DNA from 2 places in the Kitasatospora sp. NBC_00240 genome. Region 1 is predicted to be linked to the other one. Evidence: predicted binding sites of a transcription regulator. Region 1 holds the regulator's gene; the other holds the start of a gene.
The links. Region 1 encodes HrcA, which represses chaperone genes, less so after heat shock. Its sites were predicted from a motif close to TTNGCACTCNGNNNNNCNGAGTGCNAA; they were not measured.
Positions count from the first base shown of each region.

Region 2: groL (chaperonin GroEL) is a predicted target of HrcA. The motif match lies at 3,848-3,874, and genes of this name have one in related genera.

Region 1 covers NZ_JAPEMU010000001.1:6,488,998-6,500,033, reverse strand. Annotated here, with positions in the region: gene OG689_RS27745 (S41 family peptidase) at 1-2,885, opposite strand, end outside; gene OG689_RS27740 (16S rRNA (uracil(1498)-N(3))-methyltransferase) at 3,190-3,939, opposite strand; gene dnaJ (molecular chaperone DnaJ) at 4,299-5,438, opposite strand; gene hrcA (heat-inducible transcriptional repressor HrcA) at 5,512-6,534, opposite strand; gene htpX (zinc metalloprotease HtpX) at 6,857-7,777, shown strand; gene OG689_RS27720 (hypothetical protein) at 7,830-8,414, shown strand; gene OG689_RS27715 (DUF2785 domain-containing protein) at 8,469-9,263, shown strand; gene OG689_RS27710 (DUF3097 domain-containing protein) at 9,322-10,158, shown strand; gene OG689_RS27705 (hypothetical protein) at 10,165-10,488, opposite strand; gene hemW (radical SAM family heme chaperone HemW) at 10,527-11,036, opposite strand, start outside.
Region 2 covers NZ_JAPEMU010000001.1:4,460,208-4,471,243, reverse strand. Annotated here, with positions in the region: gene OG689_RS18820 (glucosyl-3-phosphoglycerate synthase) at 1-878, opposite strand, end outside; SAM riboswitch class I at 1,059-1,192, shown strand; gene thrC (threonine synthase) at 1,210-2,511, shown strand; gene OG689_RS18810 (MoaD/ThiS family protein) at 2,542-2,820, shown strand; gene OG689_RS18805 (cold-shock protein) at 3,434-3,637, shown strand; gene groL (chaperonin GroEL) at 4,031-5,653, shown strand; gene OG689_RS18795 (hypothetical protein) at 5,812-6,168, shown strand; gene OG689_RS18790 (HD domain-containing protein) at 6,224-6,859, opposite strand; gene OG689_RS18785 (PadR family transcriptional regulator) at 6,982-7,329, shown strand; gene OG689_RS18780 (hypothetical protein) at 7,326-8,267, shown strand; gene OG689_RS18775 (copper homeostasis protein CutC) at 8,380-9,066, shown strand; gene OG689_RS18770 (ATP-binding domain-containing protein) at 9,149-11,036, opposite strand, start outside.

The DNA of each region.
Region 1 (11,036 bases):
GCCAGCGCCACCACCGGACCGCGCGGGGCGTCACCCGGGTACGGGTCGGCGCCCGCGACGTCCCGGGCCCGGTCCCAGCCGATGATCTTCCGGTTGAGCTTCTCGATCACCAGCTGGGAGGTGTGGCCCCCGCGGTTCTCCCGCAGGTCGACCACCACGCCCTCCTTGGCCATCTCGACCCGCAGGTCGCGGTGCAGCTGCGCCCAGCCGGCGCTGACCATGTCCGGGACGTGCAGGTAGCCGAGCCGGCCGCCGGAGAGCTCCCGGACGGCGGCCCGGCGCCCGGCCACCCAGTCGTGGTAGCGCAGCGCCTCCTCGTCCGCCAGCGGCACCACCACCGGGTACCGCTGGTCGGTGCCGCCCTTGCCCGCGACGGTCAGCTCGACCGGCTGGCCGGCCGTGCCCGCCAGCAGCGGCGCCGGGCCGGTGACCGGGTCCACCGGGCGGCCGTTGACGGCCAGCACGGCGTCCCCCGGGCGGACGGCGGCGCCGGGCGCGGCCAGCGGCGAACGGGCCCGCGGGTCGGAGGACTCGCCGGGCAGGATCCGCTCGATCCGCCAGACCTCGCCGTCCTTCACGAGGTCCGCGCCGAGCAGGCCCTGCCGGCGGGCGGCCTCGGTGCCGGTGCCGTACGGGGTCACGTACGCGTGCGAGGTGCCCAGCTCGCCCTGGACCTCCCAGAGCAGGTCGACCAGGTCGTCGTGCGAGCCGAGCCGATCCACCAGCGGCCGGTAGCGGGCCAGCGCGCCCGCCCAGTCGAAGCCGCCCATGTCCGCGCGCCAGAAGTTGTCGCGCATGATGCGGCCGTTCTCGTCGAACATCTGCCGCCACTCGGCCGCCGGGTCGACGGTGACCCGCAGCCGGGAGAGGTCCACATCGGTCTCGTCGTCCTCCCCCGCCGCCTTGTGGTCGGCCGGGACGATCCGCAACTGTCCCTCGTCCAGCACCGCCAGCCGGCCGCCGTCCCCGGTGACGGAGAACGAGTCCAGTCCGGCGACCAGCTCCTCGGCGCGCAGCTTCTTGAAGTCGAACCGCTCCAGCACCGGACGCGGCCGCTCGTCCTCCAGCGAGGCCGCCTCGTCGCCGAGTTCGCCGAGCAGCGGCAGCCTGGTCCAGAGCACGCCGTCCTTGGCCGCGCGCAGGCTGCCGAAGCGGCCGCCCTCGACCGGGAAGGGGATGATCCGGTCCGCGATGCCGTCCAGGTCGACGCGGGTGACGGGGGTCGTGTCCGAGCCGTCCTCGGCGTCCGCCTTCTTGCCCTTGGCGTCGTCGTCCTCGCCGCCGAACGGCCGGCCGGCGCGCTGCGGGCCGAACGGGGACGGCGTGTCGGCGGCCAGTGTGATCAGGTACGGGCGGCAGCCGTTGGGGAAGGACAGGTCGAAGACGTGCGCGTCGTACACCGGGTCGAAGTTGCGCACCGACAGGAACGCGAGGTGCTTGCCGTCCGCGGTGAAGGCCGGCGAGGTGTCGACGAACCGCTGCGGAGTGGCCTCGCCGACCGACCGGGTGGCCAGGTTCGCGAGCACGATCTGGCGCAGCGACCACGGCCCGAGCGCCGGCTGCGACCAGGCCAGCCAGGCCGAGTCGGGGCTGAACACCAGCCCGTTGACCTCGCCGTCGGTGCTGCGGGCCAGCTCGTGCACGGCGCCGTCGGCGAGCGTCACCAGCAGCACCCGGCCGTCGTGCGAGGCGACCGCCAGCTGCTTGCCGTCCGGCGAGACGACCAGGCCGAGCACCCGGCCGAGCTGCCCGGCGGCCAGCCGGCGCCGCTCCGCGCCGAGCACCGCCGGGGCGTACTCGAGGGCGTCGTCACCCTCGGCGTCGGTCACCCAGAGCACGCCCTGGGCGCCGTCCTCGCCCGGCACCACCCGGGCCAGCCGGGCCCGGACGCCCGGCGTCTCGTCCAGCACCCGGGCCGGGCCCTCACGGTGCGTCAGCCAGTGCACGCTGCCGCGCACCACCACGGCGCTGGCCCGGCCGGTGCGGTCCGGGGCCGCGCTCGACAGCCAGTGCGCGGCGCTGACCGGGCGCGGCCGGCGGCCGGTCGCGGGGCCGGCCAGCCGGATGTCCAGGCGGCGCGGCGCGGCGCCGTCCAGGTCGTCCAGGATCCAGAGGTCGCCCGCGCTGTGCCAGACCACCCGGGCGCCGTCGGTGGTGGCGTTGCGGGCGTAGAAGCCGTCCTCGGCGGTGGTGTGGGCCCGCAGGTCGCTGCCGTCCGGGAGGCTGGAGTAGAGCCGGCCCGCGCCCTCGTGGTCGGAGAGGAAGGCGATCCGGTCACCGACCCAGAGCGGGGACTCGATGTTGCCGCCCAGCCCGGCGTGCACCCGGGTGAACTCCTCGGTGCCGATCCACAGCTTGCCGGCCGTGCCGCCGCGGTAGCGCTTCCAGTGCGCGGGCTCGCGGCTCCAAGCGGACAGCAGCAGCACCCTGCCCCCGGCTTCGGGCTCCTGCGCCAGGCCGCCGACCGGCCCGTACGGCAGCCGGGCGGGCTCGCCGCCGTCCAGCGGGACGGCGAACGCCCAGCTGCGCCGCAGGGTCTCCTGGCCGGCCGTGGTGGTGGCGATCGGGCGGCCGTCCGCCGTCCAGCCGCGCATCCTGGTCTGGCCGCTGCCCCAGTACGTCAGCCGGCGGGCCGGGCCGCCCTCGACCGGTGCCAGGTGGATCTCGGGGGCGCCGTCCCGGGTCGACGTCCAGGCGATGTGCCGGCCGTCCGGGGAGAATCTGGGGTGCGAGACCGGGACCTGATCGGCGGTCAGCCGCCAGGCCCGGCCACCGTCGAGCGGGGCCAGCCAGATGTCGTTCTCGGCGACGAAGGTGATCAGGTCGCCGTGCAGGTGGGGGTGGCGCAGGTACGCGCCCACGAGGGTGCTGTGGGGTTCGGTCACGGCGTCACTTTATGCATGTGCACGCACAGTACGAAGCGTTTTCTTCGACAGCGAACCTGGGTGGGCGACCCCCGCCGCGGGGACCGGCCGAGCCCCGGAGCGTGCCCGGCCGCAGGTCGGCGGCGGGCCGGTCGCGAGCCGGTCGCGCGTCGGCGGCGGGTCGGTCATGGGCCGACCGGGGGACGGTCGCGCCGCCCGGCGGGCGGCCGTTCGCGTCCGGCCCGGCCCCGACGGGCCCGGGGCGCCCGCCCGTTCAGCCGCGGCGCAGGGCCAGGCGCGGCGCAGGGCCAGGCGCGGCGCAGGGTCAGGACCAGCGCCCGGTCCGCCCGAGCAGCAGGGCGCCGGCCGCCACCCCCGCCGTCGAGGTGCGCAGGACGGAAGGGCCGAGCCGGTAGGGCCCCGCGCCGGCCTCGGCGAAGGCGGCCAGCTCCTCCGGGGAGACCCCGCCCTCGGGGCCGACGATCAGCACCAGGTCGCCGGCCGGGGGCAGCGTGGCGGCCGCGAGCGGCTCGGCGCCGTCCTCGTGCAGGACGGCGGCGAACGCGGACCCGGCCAGCAACGGCGCCAGCTGGCGGGTCGTCATCGGGTCGCGGACCTCGGGGAACCGCAGCCGGCGGGACTGCTTGCCCGCCTCCCGGGCGGTGGCCCGCCACTTGGCGAGCGCCTTGGCGCCCCGGTCGCCCTTCCACTGGGTGATGCAGCGGGAGGCCGGCCACGGGATCACCACGTCGACGCCGACCTCGGTCATGGTCTCGACCGCGAGCTCGCCCCGGTCGCCCTTGGGCAGGGCCTGGACGACCACGATCCGCGGGGACGGCTCGGGCGCGCGGCGCACCTCGACGACCGTGACGTCGATCGCGTCCTTGCCGTGCACGGCCGCGACGATGCCGTCCACGCCGAGGCCGAGGCCGTCCGCGAGGGTGACCGCCTCGCCGGGCTCCAGCCGCTTCACGGCGGCGGCGTGCCGGCCCTCGGGGCCGTCCAGGCGGACCACCGTGCCGGCGGCGGCGCCGTCGAGCCGCGCGGAGTCGGTGACGAACACGGGTGCGGTCATCGGGGTCTGCCTCCGGGGGCTGGCGCCGCGGTGCTGGTGCGGGCGCTGCGGTACTGGTGCTCGGGTGTGGGGGGGTGGGGCGCGGGCGTGGGGGGGGTGGGGCGCGGGCGTGGGGGGTGGGGCGCGGGCGTGGGGGGGTGGGGCGCGGGCGTGGTGGGGTGGGGCGCGGGCGTGGGGCGCGAGGTGCTGCCCCGAGCCGGAGCGGTGACGCACGCCGGGGAGCGCGCAAGACCGTCCCGGCTCGCGGAGCACCCAGGGGGCGCGCCCTCACCGGCCCGCGCGGGGGTGACAGCGGCCCGCGCCCCCGTCGTAGGGGACACGGGCCGCTGCCGCGCTCTGCGCCCGGCCGGCTCGACGGCTCAGCGGCCGTTGAAGGCGTCCTTCAGCCGGGAGAACAGGCCCTGCTGGCCGGGGGCGAAGGTCCCCGAGGGGCGCTCCTCGCCGCGCAGCAGCGCCAGGCGGCGCAGCAGCTCCTCCTGCTCGGGGTCGAGCTTGGTGGGCGTCTGCACCTCGACATGCACTATCAAGTCGCCCCGGCCGCCGCCGCGGAGGTGGGTGATGCCCCGCCCGTGCAACGGGATCGACTGGCCGGACTGGGTGCCGGGCCGGATGTCGACCTCCTCCAGCCCGTCCAGGGTCTGCAGCGGCACCTGGGTGCCGAGCGAGGCCGCCGTCATCGGGATGGTGACCGTGCAGTGCAGATCGTCGCCGCGCCGCTGGAAGGTCGGGTGCGCGGTCTCGGCGATCTCCACGTACAGGTCGCCGGCGGGGCCGCCACCGGGGCCGACCTCGCCCTCGCCGGCCAGCTGGATCCGGGTGCCGTTGTCGACCCCGGCCGGGATCTTGACGGTGAGCGTCCGGCGGGCGCGGACCCGGCCGTCGCCCGCGCACTCCGGGCAGGGAGTGGGCACGACGGTGCCGAAGCCCTGGCACTGCGGGCACGGGCGGGAGGTCATGACCTGGCCCAGGAAGGACCGGGTGACCTGGGAGACCTCGCCCTTGCCGCGACACATGTCACAGGTCTGCGCGGAGGTGCCGGGGGCCGCCCCCTCGCCGGAACAGGTGGTGCAGGTGACGGCGGTGTCGACCTGGAGTTCCTTGGTGGTGCCGAAAGCGGCCTCCTCCAGGGTGATCTCCAGCCGGATCATCGCGTCCTGGCCGCGCCGGGTGCGCGAGCGGGGCCCGCGCTGGCCGGATGCGGCGCCGAAGAACGCGTCCATGATGTCGGAGAAGCCGAATCCGGCCGCGCCCGCGCCGAACCCGCCCGCGCCGCCGCCGTTCGGGGAGAGGGGGTCGCCGCCGAGGTCGTAGACCTGGCGCTTGGCCGGGTCCGAGAGCACCTCGTAGGCGGCGTTGATCTCCTTGAACCGCTCCTGCGTCTTCGGGTCCGGGTTGACGTCCGGGTGCAGTTCACGGGCAAGGCGCCGGAACGCCTTCTTGATCTCGTCCTGCCCCGCATCCCGTCGGACGCCGAGTACCGCGTAGTAGTCCGTGGCCACCAAATGCTCCGCTTGTTCCGCCTCTAGAAGTGCTGCGACTGGTTGTCACCGTTGGAGGTCCAACGGCGCTGTTCTACGACTCGGCCAGGATCTGGCCCACGTACCGTGCCACCGCTCGCACCGCCCCCATTGTGCCCGGGTAGTCCATCCGAGTCGGACCGATCACGCCCAGCTTCGCCACACTCTCGTCGCCCGAACCGTAACCGACCGAGACGACCGAGGTGGAATTGAGCCCTTCGTACGCGTTCTCCCGGCCGATCCGGACCATCATCCCGGCGTCGCCGGTCTCACCCAGCAGGCGGAGCAGGACGACCTGCTCCTCCAGGGCCTCCAGCACCGGCTGGATGGTGAGCGGGAAGTCGTGCCCGAAGCGGGTCAGGTTGGCCGTGCCGGCCAGCATGATCCGCTCCTCGTTCTGCTCGGCGAGCGCCTCGAAGAGGGTCGCCAGCACGGTGGTGACGGTCGGGCGGTCGGGCGCTTCGAAGGCCGCCGGCAGGGCCTCCAGCAGCTCGGGGACGTCCGGCAGCCGCTGCCCGACGGCCCGGGCGTTGATCCGGGCCCGCAGGTCCGCCAGGACGGTCTCGCCGACCGTGCCCGGGCAGTCGACCATCCGCTGCTCGACCCGGCCGGTGTTGGTGATCAGGACGAGCATCACCTTCGCCGGCGCCAGGGCGACCAGCTCGATGTGCCGCACGGTCGAACGTGAGAGCGAGGGGTACTGCACGACGGCGACCTGCCGGGTCAGCTGCGCGAGCAGCCGGACCGTACGGGCGACCACGTCGTCCAGGTCCACCGCGCCGTCCAGGAAGTGCCGGATCGCACGCCGCTCGGGCGCGGTCATCGGCTTCACCTCGGCGAGGCGGTCGACGAAGAGCCGGTAGCCCTTGTCGGTGGGGATCCGTCCGGCACTGGTGTGCGGCTGCTGGATGTAGCCGTCCTCCTCCAGGGCCGCCATGTCGTTGCGCACGGTCGCCGGGGAGACCCCGAGACTGTGCCGCTCGACCAGGGCCTTGGAGCCGACCGGCTCCTCGGTGCCGACGTAGTCCTGGACGATCGCGCGCAGCACCGCGAGCTTGCGGTCGTCCAGCGGACGCACGTCGAGCTGCCTGCCGTCGAGGTGCCTGGTGTCGGACTTGCGATCGTCCGCCCTGCGCTCGTTGGCCATGGGCACGCACCTCCGTCTTCGCACGTTGTCCGTTATGACTCGGTCTGGGTCACCCGGTGGATCACCCGCTGTGGGCCGCCTGGCACTCAGGACAGTCGAGTGCCAGAACCGTACCTGCCAGTGTAAGGCCCGGGCTCGACGGCAGGAACGGCCCGTCGGTGGTGATCCTGCACGCACCGCCCCGCGCGGGGTGATGCCGCTCGCCCCGCCAGGTGGCAGCATCGAAGGCAACCGGCGAATGCGAGGAGCAGCGATGTCGACCTCAGGCCAGCACACCCGTTTCGCGCCCGACCGTGGACTGACCGGCCGGATGGTCGCCACCATGTTCGTGATCGGCCTCCTGTACGTGGGCTTCACCGGTCTGCTCATCGTGCTGCTGCGCGGGGCCTGGCCGATCATCGTGCTGATCTCGGGCGGCCTGTTCGTCGCCCAGTTCTGGTTCAGCGACAAGATCACCGAACGGGCGATGGGCGCCCACGAGGTCACCCCCGAGCAGTACCCCCAGCTGCACGGCACCATTGACCGGCTCTGCGCGCTCGCCGACATGCCCAAACCCAGGGTCGCGGTCTCGCAGAACGACATGCCGAACGCCTTCGCCACCGGCCGCAAACCCGAGAAGTCCGTGGTCTGCGTCACCACCGGCCTGCTGCGCCGGCTGGAGCCGGAGGAGCTGGAGGGCGTCCTCGCCCACGAACTCTCGCACGTCGCCCACCGGGACGTCGCGGTCATGACGGTCGCCGGATTCCTCGGCGTGCTGGCCGGCGCGATGACCCGGATGGCCATGTACAGCGGGCTGATGGGCGGCAACCGCAACAGCAACGACCAGAACGCCGCCATCGCGATGCTGATCATCCCGCTGGTCTCGATGGTCGTGTACGCGATCAGCTTCCTGCTGACCCGGCTGCTGTCCCGCTACCGCGAACTGGCCGCCGACCGGGCCGCCGCCCAGCTGACCGGCCGCCCCAGCGCGCTGGCCTCCGCCCTGACCAAGGTGACCGGCCAGATCGCCGCCATCCCCACCAGGGACCTGCGCCAGGCGCAGCCGTACAACGCCTTCTACTTCGCCCCCGCGCTGAGCGCCCGGGAGGCCGCCACCCAGCTGTTCTCCACCCACCCGTCGCTGGAGAAGCGGCTGGAACAGCTCGCGCGGATCTCGACCGACCTCAACCGGTGACCGGCCCCGGGACGACGCCTCCCAGCCCGCCCATCGACCGTGGAGCAGCCCCATGGGATTCCTGGACACCCTGTTCGGCCGCAGCAAGCCGGTCCGGCCCGACCTCGACCAGCTCTTCGGCGTACCGTCGGCCGCGCTGACCCTGGAGGCCGCCACCGACTTCCGGCCCACCGGCCTCGGCTCGGTCTGCTTCGCGGCGGTCGAGGGCGGCGCCTTCGGCGAGGTGGAGCGCCAGGTCCGCGCACTGCTGGACGCCGACACCGACCGCGGCGGCGTCCCCGTGGAGGCGAGCCAGGACGGCTACGGCTACTCCTGGCTGCTGGCCCGGCACTCACCCGAGGAACTGCCGGAGCTGGTCAACGACCTGCACGCGGTCAACAGCGAGCTGGAGGCGAACGGCTTCGGCCCGCAACTGCTCTGCTCCCTGGTGGCCTTCCGCGACACCGCCGGGCAGTCCCTGGCTCTGGTGTACCTGTACAAGCGCGGCACCTTCTACCCCTTCGCGCCGATGCCCGGCGGGGGCGAGCGGCGCAACAGCCCGCTGGAGCTGCAGATCAAGGCGATGCTCGGCAACGACCTACGGGTCGAGTCGGACCTCTCCCGCTGGTTCCCGGTCTGGGGTGCGCCGGGGCTCTGAGCCGTCCCGGAATCCCCTGGTACCGGCGCCGTCCGGGCCCTACCGTTGCCGGTCATGACCGACTGGCAGCAGATCATGGACCACGGCACGGCCCGGCCCGCCGACGGCTCCCCGGCCGCGCTGGTCGCCGGACTCGTCGAGGCCCTGCGCTCGCCCGACCCGGCGCTCCGCGACGAGCAGGCGTACACCCTGCTGGCCCGCCGGACCCCCGGACTGGACCCGGAGCTGCGACGCGGCCTGGGCGACACGATGGCCGCGCGGCTGACCGACCCGGAGATCCAGGCCCGGAGCTTCGCCGCGCTGGTCCTCGCCGACCTCGTCAGGAACGGCGACCACGAGGCCCGTTGGGTCACGGCGTTCGCCGACTGGTACCCCGCCGAGGCGGACCTGCGCGGCTACGACCCGGCGCTCGGCTGGCTGCACGCGGTGGCCCACGGCGCCGACCTGCTGGGCGCCCTCGGACGCCACCCGCAGGTCGCGCCGGCGCCGCTGCTCGACCTCGGCGCGGCCCGTCTGCTGACCCCCGCCACCCACGTGTGGGACGCACAGGAGGACGACCGGCTCGCCCGGGCGCTGGCCCTGACCCTGACCCGTCCCGAACTGACCGGGGAACAGTCGGTCGGCTGGCTCGACGCGGTCGCCGCCGACTTCGCGGCCGGCACGCCCGGGCCCGTCCCCGCGTACGCCTCCAACACCATGCGCACCCTGCGGATGCTCTACCTGCTGGCCGACCGCGGCGTGCGCCCGGGGCCGCACGGGACGGGCGACGCGGTGGCGCTGACGCATCGTGCGGCGCTGCTGGCGCGGCTCGCCGAGGTGCTCTCGACGGTGACGCCGTATCTCGGGTGAGCCGCCCGGTGCGCGTGCCCCGTGGGTGGGTTGACGGCGGGTTTCGTATAGTCCGAGGATGCGCAGCAGGAGTTACGGCCCGGACCTGACCCCGCCGTGGAAGCGGCAGCAGCCCGCACCCGAGGTGCCCGCCGAGCGGGACCTCGTGGTGGAGGAGGCGGCCACCGGTTTCTGCGGGGCGGTGGTGCGGTGCGAGAAGACGGCGGAGGGCCTGACCGTCACGCTGGAGGACCGCTTCGGCAAGCAGCGGGTGTTCCCGATGGGCCCGCGCGGCTTCCTGCTGGAGGGGCGGGTGGTCACCCTGGTCCGCCCGGCCGGCGCGACGCCCGCGCCCGCGAAGGGGCCGGGCCGGACGGCGTCCGGCTCGGTGGCGGTGCCCGGCGCCCGGGCCCGGGTCGCCCGTGAGTCGCGGATCTACGTGGAGGGCCGGCACGACGCCGAGCTGGTCGAACGGGTCTGGGGCGACGACCTGCGGATCGAGGGCGTGGTGGTGGAGTACCTGGAGGGCATCGACGACCTGCCCGCGATCGTCAACGAGTTCGCCCCCGGCCCGGGCCGGCGCCTCGGCGTGCTGGTCGACCACCTGCTGCCGGGCACCAAGGAGCACCGGATCGCCGGCCAGGTCACCGGCTCCTCGGTGCTCGTCGTCGGCCACCCGTACATCGACGTCTGGGAGGCCGTGAAGCCGGCCAGCGTCGGCATCCCCGGCTGGCCGCAGGTGCCGCGCGGGGAGTCCTGGAAGGAGGGCGTCTGCCGCCGGCTCGGCTGGCCGGTGGACACCCCGGCCGCCTGGAAGCGGATCCTCGCCTCGGTGAACTCCTACCGCGACCTCGACCCGGCCCTGCTGGGCCGGGTCGAGGAACTGATCGACTTCGTGACGCTCACCGAGGACTGAGCGGCCTCAGGCGTACGTCTGGAACTCGGAGGTGTCGAGCGTCACCCCGAGCAGCCCCACCGGAACGGGTTCGCCGAACTTGGTCGTCCGCTCGGAGAGGTGGTCCGGCAGGCCCGAGGCCGTCGCCCGACCGGGCTCGGTGAGGAGCACGCAGACACCCCTGATCGGGTCGACGATCAGATGGACGGGGCTGGTGCCTCCGGCGTACATCTCGCGCTTGATCCGATCGTCACGATGGGCGCTCGTCCTTGAGACAAGCTCGGCCTTGAATCCCTCGGGAACCTCAAGATCCTCGAAGATCCCCCGCACGCGGGCCTCCACGGCGGTCATCCAACTCCTTCGGAAGGCTGCTCCCACGTCAACGGGATTCAGTCCACCAGGTCACGCACGACGCCGTCCGCCAGCAGCCGCCCCCGCAGGGTCAGGACGGCCCGGCCCCCCTCGAAGGCGCCGGCGTCGAGCAGGCCGTCGGCCAGCGCCCGCTCGGCGGCCTCCAGGCCGGCCGGGGCGAGCAGGGAGAGCGGGCAGCCCTCGACCAGCCGCAGCTCCAGCAGGATGCGCTCGACCCGACGGTCCGCCGCCGGGAGCACCTCGCGGCCCTGGCCCGGCGTGCGGCCCTCGGCCAGGGCCTGGGCGTACGCGGCCGGGTGCTTGGCGTTCCACCAGCGGACGCCGCCGACGTGGCTGTGCGCGCCGGGGCCGGCGCCCCACCAGTCGGCGCCGGTCCAGTACAGCTCGTTGTGGCGGCAGCGAGCGGCCTCGTCGGTGGCCCAGTTGGAGACCTCGTACCAGCCGAACCCGGCCTTGCCGAGCGCCTCGTCGGCGATCAGGTAGCGGTCGGCGTGCACGTCGTCGTCGATCATCGGCAGCTCGCCGCG
Region 2 (11,036 bases), 2.0 Mb from region 1:
CGGTGGGTGCGGTCCAGCCGCTCCAGGGCGGTGCGGTAGATGGTCGCGGCCATCCGGCCGAGCGCCTGGCTGTCCTGGTGGCGGTGGTGGCGCACCCCCACGTCCACCTGGGCGAGCGCGTCCAGGCCGGCCGTCTCCAGGGCGTCCACCAGCAGGCCGAGCTCCACGCCGTAGCCGGTGGGGAACGGCAGCCGCTCCAGCAGCGAGCGGCGGGCCGCGTACTCGCCGCCCAGCGGCTGGACGAAACCGGCGAGTTCCGGCCAGTGCAGGTTGAGCAGCGGGCGGGCGACCAGCTCGGTGACCCGGCCGCCGCCGACCGGGTCGATGGTGGCGTCCCCGTCGGCGCCGGCCCCCGGCAGCTCGTACGGCCGGTCGTACATCGCCTTGACCAGCTGGATGCCCGGATCGGTCAGCAGCGGGCCGACGATGCCCGAGACGAAGGCCGGGTCGAACTCGCGCAGGTCGGCGTCCACGAAGCAGACGATCTCGCCGGAGGTGGCCAGCAGGGAGCGCCAGAGCACCTCGCCCTTGCCGGGCTCGGCGGGCAACCGGGGCAGTATCGCGTCCCGGTGCACGACCCGCGCGCCGGCCTCGGCGGCCACCTCGGCGGTGCGGTCCGCCGAGCCCGAGTCGACCACCACCAGTTCGTCGACCAGCGGCAGACGCTCCATCAGCTCCCGGCGGATCACCGAGACGATGGCTCCGACGGTCGACTCCTCGTCCAGGGCGGGCAGCACCACGCTGATCGTCCCGGCCGGGCCGGCCGCCTCCTTGGCGGCGAGCAGGCTGTGCACCGGTCGGTCGGCCGCGCTCCAGGACCGGCGGCGCAGCCAGGACGCCACCTCCGGGAGAAGCGCGGGGGGCAGCTCGGCAGGCACGGCACACTCCTTGCTGGGGCGCCTCGGCGGCGCGGGTCGGGTGAGGCGGTTCCACTCGCCGGGGCATCTCGCTTGGCGGACGGACCGCTTGGCGGTTGACGCCTTCGGATACAGTCTTCGTACAGCGCATAGACCTTCGCACGCCGGGGTTGCCCGCTGCGCAGGACCACAACTTCACAGAGCTCATCCAGAGGGACTGAGGGAACGGCCCGTCGACGTCCCGGCAACCTTCTCGCACGGCAGCTTCGGCGACTGTGGCGGGACAGGTGCCAATTCCGTCCTGTGGCGCGCCCGCGTCATGGGGAAGATGAGGAGAGAGGCCTCCGCCATCATGGCTACCACCGCGACCACCGCTCCCGGCGCCGCAGACGTGACCGCTTCCGTCGACCTCGGCCCCGCCACCGCACTGTCCTGTCGGGAGTGCGGCACCCGGTTCCCGCTCGGCCCGAGCTTCGCGTGCCTGGAGTGTTTCGGCCCGCTGGAGATCGCGTACGACTTCGGTTCCGCCGAGGCGGCCGACCTGCGCAAGCGGATCGAGGCCGGCCCGGCGTCGATCTGGCGCTACGCCCCGCTGCTGCCCGTCCCCGCGGACGTCGCCTCCAAGCCCAATCTGAACCCGGGCTGGACCCCGCTGGTGAAGGCCGACAACCTGGGCCGCGAGCTGGGTTTCACCGCCCAGCTGCACGTCAAGGACGACTCGGGCAACCCGACCCACTCCTTCAAGGACCGCGTGGTGGCCTGCGCCATCGAGGCGGCCCGCGCGTTCGGTTTCACCACCCTCTCCTGCTCCTCGACCGGCAACCTGGCCGGTGCGGTGGGCGCGGCGGCCGCCCGGGCCGGTTTCAAGTCCTGCGTGTTCATCCCGCACGACCTGGAGCAGGGCAAGATCGTCATGGCCGGGGTGTACGGCGGCGAGCTGGTCGGCATCGAGGGCAACTACGACGACGTGAACCGCTTCTGCTCGGAGCTGATCGGCGACCCGGCCGGCGAGGGCTGGGGCTTCGTCAACGTCAACCTGCGGCCGTACTACGGCGAGGGCTCCAAGACCCTGGCCTACGAGATCTGCGAGCAGCTGGGCTGGCGCCTGCCGGAGCAGATCGTGATCCCGATCGCCTCGGGCTCCCAGCTCACCAAGATCGACAAGGGTCTGCAGGAGCTGATCAAGCTCGGCCTGGTCGAGGACCGGCCCTACCGGATCTTCGGCGCCCAGGCGGAGGGCTGCTCCCCGGTCTCCGCCGCCTTCAAGGCGGGCCGGGACGTGATCCGCCCGGTCAAGCCGGACACCATCGCCAAGTCGCTGGCCATCGGCAACCCGGCGGACGGCCCGTACGTGCTGGACATCGCCCGCCGCACCGGCGGCGCCGTCGAGGATGTCACGGACGCCGAGGTGGTCGAGGCGATCAAGCTGCTGGCCCGCACCGAGGGCATCTTCGCGGAGACCGCCGGCGGGGTGACCATCGGCGTGCTCAAGAAGCTGGTCGAGACCGGGCAGCTGGACCCGGCGAAGGAGACCGTCGCGATCAACACCGGCGACGGCCTCAAGACCCTGGACGCGGTGGCCGATGCCGGTCTGACCGCGACCATCCGCCCGACGCTGGAGTCCTTCCGGTCGGCCGGTCTCGCGTCCGCCTGATCCCCCCACCCCGCTAGGAGAGCCACCGCCATGAGCGCCAACGTCCGCATCCCGACCATCCTGCGCACCTACACCGGCGGCGCCGCCGAGGTGGCAGCCGAGGGCGCGACCCTCGCCGAGGTCATCGCCGACCTGGAGAAGAACCACGCCGGCATCGCCGCCCGGGTGCTCGACGACACGGGCAAGCTGCGCCGCTTCGTCAACATCTACGTGAACGACGACGACGTGCGCTTCGCCGAGGGCCTGGCGACCGAGATCAAGGACGGCGCCAGCGTCTCGATCATCCCCGCGGTGGCCGGCGGCTGCTGAGCCCGATCGGCCGCGCGCCGAGCCCGCCCGGGTCGCCCGGGCGGGGTCCCGCACCCACGAGCCGCCTTCACGTCCGGAATTCCATTTTCCGGTCGGGGAGGCGGCTCGCCGCACTTGGGTGGGAATTCGGCCGCCCGCGGCGGAGTAAAGTGTGCGACAGCCGATGATCGGGCCCCCTCCCCCGCCGGCGGATCTCCGCCCCCGCGGGCGCCCCGTACGACCTTGCCAGCTCGGCCACTGAGACCGGCGCTTGTGTCGTGCCTGTGAAACATGTCAGGCAGGTGTCAGAATTCCTGCTGCGATTTGCGCAATTCGTCCGGTATGCCCGGCGTGAAATGCCGAATTTCTCCACATTCATCCTGGACTGCCCCCCGCCGAGTGCTGTGAATTCCCAGCAGTGGGGCCTGTTGCAGAGGGCGTTGATACGGATACATTCAGCCGCGGTCGACGCATTCACCCGCTCGAAGGGCCACCGTCCGGTGGCTCGGGAACGGGCGACTGCGGCGTGCACGGCTGCGCTCAGGGGGGGTTCCCCGGGCCGGCCTCTAACCAGACCCGGGCCCGCGACCTGCGGGATCCGTGAAGGGCCAGCACAGCACTAGGGGAGTTCGGAATGGCTCAGGGCACCGTCAAGTGGTTCAACGCGGAGAAGGGCTACGGCTTCATCGCGGTCGACGGTGGTGCGGACGTGTTCGTCCACTACAGCGCGATCCAGATGGACGGCTACCGCACCCTCGAGGAGGGCCAGCGGGTCGAGTTCGAGATCTCCCAGGGACAGAAGGGCCCGCAGGCGGACATGGTCCGCGCGGCGGTCTGACCTTTCCGGACCCCGGAGCCTCGGCTCGGCCCACGGGCTGGTGATCCGCTTCGACCGGCGGGCCCGTACGACTCACGTCGTGCGGGCCCGCCGGCATGTCCGGCCCCGGCGGCGCGGACCGGATGGTGCGTACCGGAGCCGTCGGTGCCGGTCCGGCCCCCCGGGAGTGCTGCGGGAGGGGGGACGCGACCGGCCGGATCCTCGACGGGGCTTGCACTCGCCATGCCGGAGTGCTAATCATTGGCGTTAGCACTCACAGCTTGAGAGTGACAACGGACCGGGTCGGTGAGGCCCCCGGGAGCGGTAGGGGAAAGGACCCCCGCACACCAGGGCCGTCCGTCGCGGGCACCTTCCGGTCCGAGCATTCACCGCCGTCTCGGAGGACCACTTCACATGGCAAAGATCATCGCGTTTGACGAGGAAGCTCGCCGCGGCCTTGAGCGCGGGATGAACCAGCTTGCCGACGCTGTCAAGGTGACGCTCGGCCCCAAGGGCCGCAACGTCGTCCTTGAGAAGAAGTGGGGCGCCCCCACGATCACCAACGACGGTGTCTCCATCGCCAAGGAGATCGAGCTCGAGGACCCCTACGAGAAGATCGGTGCCGAGCTCGTCAAGGAGGTCGCCAAGAAGACGGACGACGTCGCTGGCGACGGCACCACCACCGCCACCGTCCTGGCCCAGGCCCTGGTCAAGGAAGGCCTGCGCAACGTTGCCGCCGGTGCCAACCCGATGGCCCTGAAGCGCGGTATCGAGAAGGCCGTCAAGGCCGTCTCCGACCAGCTGCTCGCCCAGGCCAAGGACGTGGAGACCAAGGAGCAGATCGCCTCCACCGCCTCCATCTCCGCCGCCGACACCCAGATCGGCGAGCTCATCGCCGAGGCGATGGACAAGGTCGGCAAGGAAGGCGTCATCACCGTCGAGGAGAGCAACACCTTCGGTCTTGAGCTCGAGCTCACCGAGGGCATGCGCTTCGACAAGGGCTACATCTCGGCGTACTTCGCCACCGACCTGGAGCGGATGGAGGCCTCGTTCGAGGACCCCTACATCCTGATCGCCAACTCCAAGATCGGCTCGGTCAAGGACCTCCTCCCGCTGCTGGAGAAGGTCATGCAGAGCGGCAAGCCGCTGGTCATCATCGCCGAGGACGTCGAGGGCGAGGCCCTGTCGACCCTGGTCGTGAACAAGATCCGTGGCACCTTCAAGTCCGTCGCCGTCAAGGCCCCGGGCTTCGGTGACCGCCGCAAGGCCATGCTCGGCGACATCGCCATCCTCACCGGTGGCACCGTCATCTCCGAGGAGGTCGGCCTCAAGCTGGAGAACGCCGGCGTCGACCTGCTGGGCACCGCCCGCAAGGTGGTCATCACCAAGGACGAGACCACCATCGTCGACGGTGGCGGCGACAGCGACCAGGTCGCCGGTCGGGTCAACCAGATCCGCGCCGAGATCGAGAACAGCGACTCGGACTACGACCGCGAGAAGCTCCAGGAGCGCCTCGCCAAGCTGGCCGGCGGCGTGGCCGTCATCAAGGCCGGCGCGGCGACCGAGGTGGAGCTCAAGGAGCGCAAGCACCGCATCGAGGACGCCGTCCGCAACGCGAAGGCCGCCGTCGAGGAGGGCATCGTCGCCGGTGGTGGCGTCGCGCTGCTGCAGGCCGGTGTCGCGTTCGACAAGCTGGAGCTGGAGGGCGACGAGGCCACCGGTGCCAACATCGTCCGCGTGGCGCTGGAGGCCCCGATCAAGCAGATCGCGGTCAACGCCGGCCTCGAGGGCGGTGTCGTGGTGGAGAAGGTGCGCAACCTCCCCGCCGGTCACGGTCTGAACGCCGCCACCAACGAGTACGTCGACCTCATCGCCGCGGGCATCATCGACCCGGCGAAGGTCACCCGCTCGGCGCTGCAGAACGCCGCCTCCATCGCGGCGCTCTTCCTCACCACCGAGGCCGTCATCGCCGACAAGCCCGAGAAGGCCGGTGCCCCCGCGGGCGGCGGCATGCCGGGTGGCGACATGGACTTCTGATCCTTCCGAGGGTCAGTCGGTTCTGATCGCGAGGGCGGTCCCCTTCGGGGGGCCGCCCTCGCGGCGTTCCCCGGCGCTGCCCGGCGTTCCCCGGCGCTGCCCGGCGTTCGCCGTCCGCCCGGCGCCGGGGCGAGCGGCCGGTGCGGGACAATGGGCGGATGTCCAGCCCTGAAATCGAAGCAGCCCTGCACAGCGCGAGGGCGCTGATCCTCGCCGACCTCAGCGCCCGGGACGTGGCGGAAGCCGCCGTCGTCTCGCTGGTCGAGGACGCCGTCACGCACCGCCGGTGGTGGCTGGAGCAGTGGCCGGACGGCACCGGGTTCGTGCTCGGGCTGGTCGCCCAGGACGTCCAGGACGCGCTGCTGGAGGCCTACGGCCGCTGGCCGCTCTGCTCGGCCTGCGCACTGGACGGGGACCCGCACGCGCTGAGCGTGGAGCCCGAGCTGGGGCCCGACCCGCACTGGGTGTGCGGCAAGGAGGCCGCTGTGGTCGCGCCGGTCGGGCAGCTGGGCTGATCGCCTCCGGGCCCCTTCCGGCCGGGCCCGCCCGCCTGGTGCCGCGCCCGGCCGCTCAGCCTTCCAGCCGCCCGAGCTCCGCGGCCAGGTTCGCCCGGGCGGCCGCGTCGAAGCGCTCCAGGGCGGCCGGGGTCCGGTAGAGCGCCGGCAGCGCGAGCAGCCCGCGCAGAATCTCCGCGCGCCCGGCCCGGAAGGCCTCGTCCGGCACGAAGGCGTACTCCTCCCGGACGGCGGCCGCGTAGGCGGCGTACGCCTCGGGCGGGCCGCCGAGGACGGCCAGGTCGGCGTCGCAGAGCACCTCGCCGTCCCGGTCGCCGGGCTCGGGGTGGTGGGTGACGGTGAGCCGGACCAGCCGGGCGACCTCGGCCACCTGCCGCTCGGGCAGCCCGGCCTCGGCCAGCGCCCGGACGGCGAGGGCCGCACTGCGTTCCTCGTTCTCGGAGCGGTCCGGCTTGTAGACGGCGTCGTGGAACCAGGCCGCCAGCCGGACGGTGTCCGGGTCGTCGGCGTGCCCGGCGAGGGTGTCGATGTGGTCCAGCACGGCCCGCAGGTGCTCGGTGGTGTGGTACCTGCGCTGCGGCTCGGCCCAGCGCCGCAGCAGCTCGCGCCCGTAGGGCTCGGGGTCGACGCCCGCGCCGCAGCGGCGCAGCAGGGCGGACCAGCGGTCGGTGAGGGTTTCGGGCGACGGCATGGGGACATTGTGGCGTGGCGGCCGGCCGGGCCGTCGGGCGCCCCGGCGGGCCGCGCCGGGGGAGCGGCCCGGCTACTGATTCCAGTGGACAGCATATGTAGTTCGCCGATATATATAGACCCATGACAGAACGCTCCATGCAGGAGCCGACGCTGCTTCTGCTCACTGCTCTCGCCGATGCCCCCAGGCACGGCTACGCGCTCATCCAGGAGATCGCCGCGATCTCCGGCGGCCGGGTCCGGATGCGCACCGGCACGCTCTACGGCGCCCTCGACCGGCTGCTCCAGCAAGGCCTGATCAGGGTCGAGAGCGAGGCGGTCGTGGACGGCCGGGCCCGCCGCACCTACGCGCTCGCCGACGCCGGCCGCACCGCGCTCGCCGCCGAGGCCGACCGGCTGCGCGCGGTGGTCGCGGAGGCGGACCGCCGGCTGACCGTCATCCGTCCGAGGATCAAGGGGGCCTTCGCATGACCATCTCCGACACGGTGCTGCGGGCCGCACTGCGGCTCTACCCGGCCGGCTACCGCCGCGAGCGCGGCGAGGAGCTGGCCGACGTCTTCACCGACTCCACCGCCGGCGCGGGGCGCACGGCGACCCTGCGGGAGGCCTTCGACCTGGGCGCCTACGGGCTGCGGCTGCGCACCGGGCTGACCTCCGCCGGGCTGCCCGGCCGGGCGCTGGCCATGGTCGCGCCGTTCGCGGTCGGTGCGGCGGCCGGCCACGCGGGGCTGGTCCTGGTGATCACGGCCTTCGAGGGGCTGCCCGACCCCCGCGCCGGCGGCGGGACGTGGCTGCTGCTGACCCTGCTCTCGGTGCTGCCGGTGGTGGCGGTGCTGGGCGTGCTGTTCGGCAGCTGGAAGCCGGCCCGGATGCTGGCGGTGCCGGCCGTCGTCGTGGCGCCGGTCGCGCTGGTGCTCGGGTACTGGGCGGCCACCCGGGAGATGCCGAACCTCTCGCTGCTCGCCAGGATGTCGGCCTTCTCGGTGCCGGCCGCGCTCTGGGGGCTCAGCGTGCCGGCCGCGCCGGTGGACCTGCTGGGCCGGGTGACCTGGGGCCGGCGCCTGCTCGTCCTGGCGGGATTCCTGTTCGGCGTGGTGCAGAGCGTGCTGCCGGGCCGGGCCTACTTCGGGACGGCCGGCGTCGTCGCGCCGCTTCCGCTGCTGGCGGCGGCGGTGGCCGTGGTGGCGTTCGTCGGGGTCCGGCGCGGGCAGGTGCTGCCGCTCGCGCTGCTGGTCGCGTTGGCGCCGTCGGCGCTGGGGATCTTCGCCGTCGCGGCGGGCGACGCCCTGGGGACGGGCGGGATCATGCTGCCGTTCGCGCTGCTGGTGGCGGCGGGGGTGGTCGTCGTCCTGCGGCTGACCCGGCCGAAGGGGCCGGGGGCGGGGGGTCCGCGGCCGGTGGCGGAGTGAGGGGCCCGCGGCCGGTGGCCGAGTAAGGGGCGGCACCCGTCCCGGGGGGAGTGGCGGATCCGTCGCGGCGGGGGGCTCGCCGCCGGGCGGGGTGATGTGGCAGGCTACCGATATGTCTAGACCAATCTTCGAAGTCATCGCGCTGACCGCCCAGGATGCCCAGGCCGCCGAAGCCGGCGGAGCCGACCGGCTCGAACTGGTCACGGACATGGCCGCCGACGGGCTGACCCCCTCGGTGGAGGACTTCGCCAAGATCCGCGCCGCCGTGGACCTGCCGCTGCGGGTCATGCTGCGGATCCAGGACGGCTTCGCGCCCGGCGGATTGGACGAACTGCTGGCCCGCGCCGCCGAGCTGCGCGCCGAGGGCGCGGACGAGTTCGTGTTCGGCTTCCTGGCCGCCGACGGCAGCGTCGACCTGGCCGCCACCGAGGCGGTGGCCGAGGCCGTCGCGGGCTGCCGCTGGACCTTCCACCGGGCGCTCGACCACAGCGCCGACCGGGCCGCCGTCAGGGCCGCCGTCGGCGCCCTGCCTGGCCTGGACACCTTCCTCACCTCCGGCGCGCCCGCCGGGGTCGACGCGGGCCGGGAGCTCCTCGCCGCCGAACTCGCCCGGGCCGGCGAGCCCGGCTACGCCCAGCGGATCCTGATCGGCGGCGGCCTGCGCGCCGAGCACGTGCCCGGTCTGCGGGCGGCCGGCTTCGACGCGTTCCACGTCGGCGGCGCCGTCCGGGTCGCCGGCTGGGACTCCCCGGTGGACCCGGCCAGGGTCGCCGAGTGGCGGGCCCTGATCGACGCCTGACCAGCACCGGCGCTCCCCGTACGCGAGGCGGGCCGGGCGCTGTCGGAGAGGGGCGGCCGGCACGTCGGCCGCCCCTGCGGCGTCAGCCCACGGCTGCCGGTACGGCCGCCAACTGCTCCGGCAGCGGCTGCGAGTGCAGCACCGTCAGGCCGGAGACGGCACGGGTCAGCGCCACGTACAGCCGGCGCAGGCCGGTCCGCTCGTCCGGCTCGCCGGCGACCACGGCGGCGGGCTCGTCCAGCACCACGTAGTCGTACTCCAGACCCTTGGCGAGCGAGGCGGGGACGAGCGTCAGCCGGGCCGTCGAGGTGGTCTCGGTGCCGGGCACCAGGTGGCCGAGGCCGGCCGCGTCCAGCGCCTCGGCCAGGGCCGGGATCCGGGCGTCGGCCGCGATCAGGCCGGTCGAGCCCTCGTGGGCGAGCGCCTCGCGGCAGGCCGCGACCACGGCGGCGTCGAGGTCGTCCTCGACCCGGTCGACGGTCAGCGAGCCGGGTGCGTCACGCACCGAGGTGGCCGGCGCCAGGCCGGGCGCGATCGCGGGCAGCAGCCGGGAGGCGTACGCGATCACCTCCTCGGGGACGCGGAAGCCCTTGGTGAGCTCCTCGATGTGGGCCCCGGGCTTGCCCAGGTGGTGCAGGGCCTGCGGCCAGTCGGCGGTGGCCCACGGGGTGGTGCCCTGGGCGATGTCCCCGAGGACGGTGGCCGAGCCGGTGCTGCAGCGGCGCCCGACCGCCCGGTACTGCATGGGGGAGAGGTCCTGGGCCTCGTCCAGCACGACATGGCCGAGCGAGGCGGTGCGCTGCACTAGGTCGGTCGCCTCGTCGACCAGGACGGCGTCCGCCGGCGTCCAGGGGGCGGTCTTCACCGAACGGCCGGGCTTGGCCCGGAGCACCGCGCGCTGCTCCTCCTCGTCCAGGAGGCCGTCCGCGCAGGCGGCCAGGAACTCCGGCTCGTTGACCAGCCGGTGCACCAGCTTCGCCGGGTCCACCGGCGGCCAGCAGGCCTTCACCACGGCCTTGACCTGGGCGTTCCTTGCCACGGCGTCCTGCACCCGGTCGTCCGGGGCCTCGCCGCCCTGCTCCATCTTGAGCAGCACGGCGTGCGCGATCCGCTGCGGCATGGCCTCCCGCGCCGCGCCGTAGCGGATGTCGCGGGCCTTCAGCTCCTCGACGATCCCGGTGAGCTCGTGCACCGGCACCCGCCAGCGGCGCGAGCCGCGCACCACCACGCACGGCTCGGTGGGCAGGGCGATCCCGGCGCGGACGGCCCGGCGCAGCACCTCGGCCATCCGGGCGTCGCCCTTCAGCCTGGCGGCCTCGGGGTCGTCCTCGGCTCGCACCTCCACGTGCGCCACCAGCTGCTGCACGGTGGACTGCGCCACCGCCAGCTCGCCGAGCGCCGGGAGCACCTGCTCGATGTACGAGAGGAAGGCGTCGTTGGGGCCGATCACCAGGGTGCCGGTGCGGGCCAGCCGCTCGCGGTGCGCGTACAGCAGGTAGGCGACCCGGTGCAGGCCGACGGCGGTCTTCCCGGTGCCGGGGGCGCCCTGGACGCAGACGGTGCCACCGACGTCGGCCCGGACGATCTCGTCCTGCTCGGGCTGGATGGTGGCCACGATGTCCCGCATCGGGCCGACGCGCGGCTTCTCGATCTCGGCGGCCAGCAGCGCCGAGGCGGCGTCGGTCTCCGCCGGGTCGGTCAGGTGCTCGTCCTCGTACGCGGTCAGCTCGCCGCCGGTGTAGCCGAAGCGGCGGCGGCGCTCGACGTCCTGCGGGTCGGTCCGGCTGGCGCGGTAGAACGGCTGCGAGACGGGGGCCCGCCAGTCGATCACCATCGGGTCGCCGGCCGCGTCGTGCACGTGCCGGCGGCCGATGTAGAAGCTCTCGCCGGTGGCGCCCTCGGCCAGCTCTTCGCTGATCGCGTGCAGGTAGTCCAGGCGGCCGAAGAACAGCGGGGTGTGGGCGAGGTCG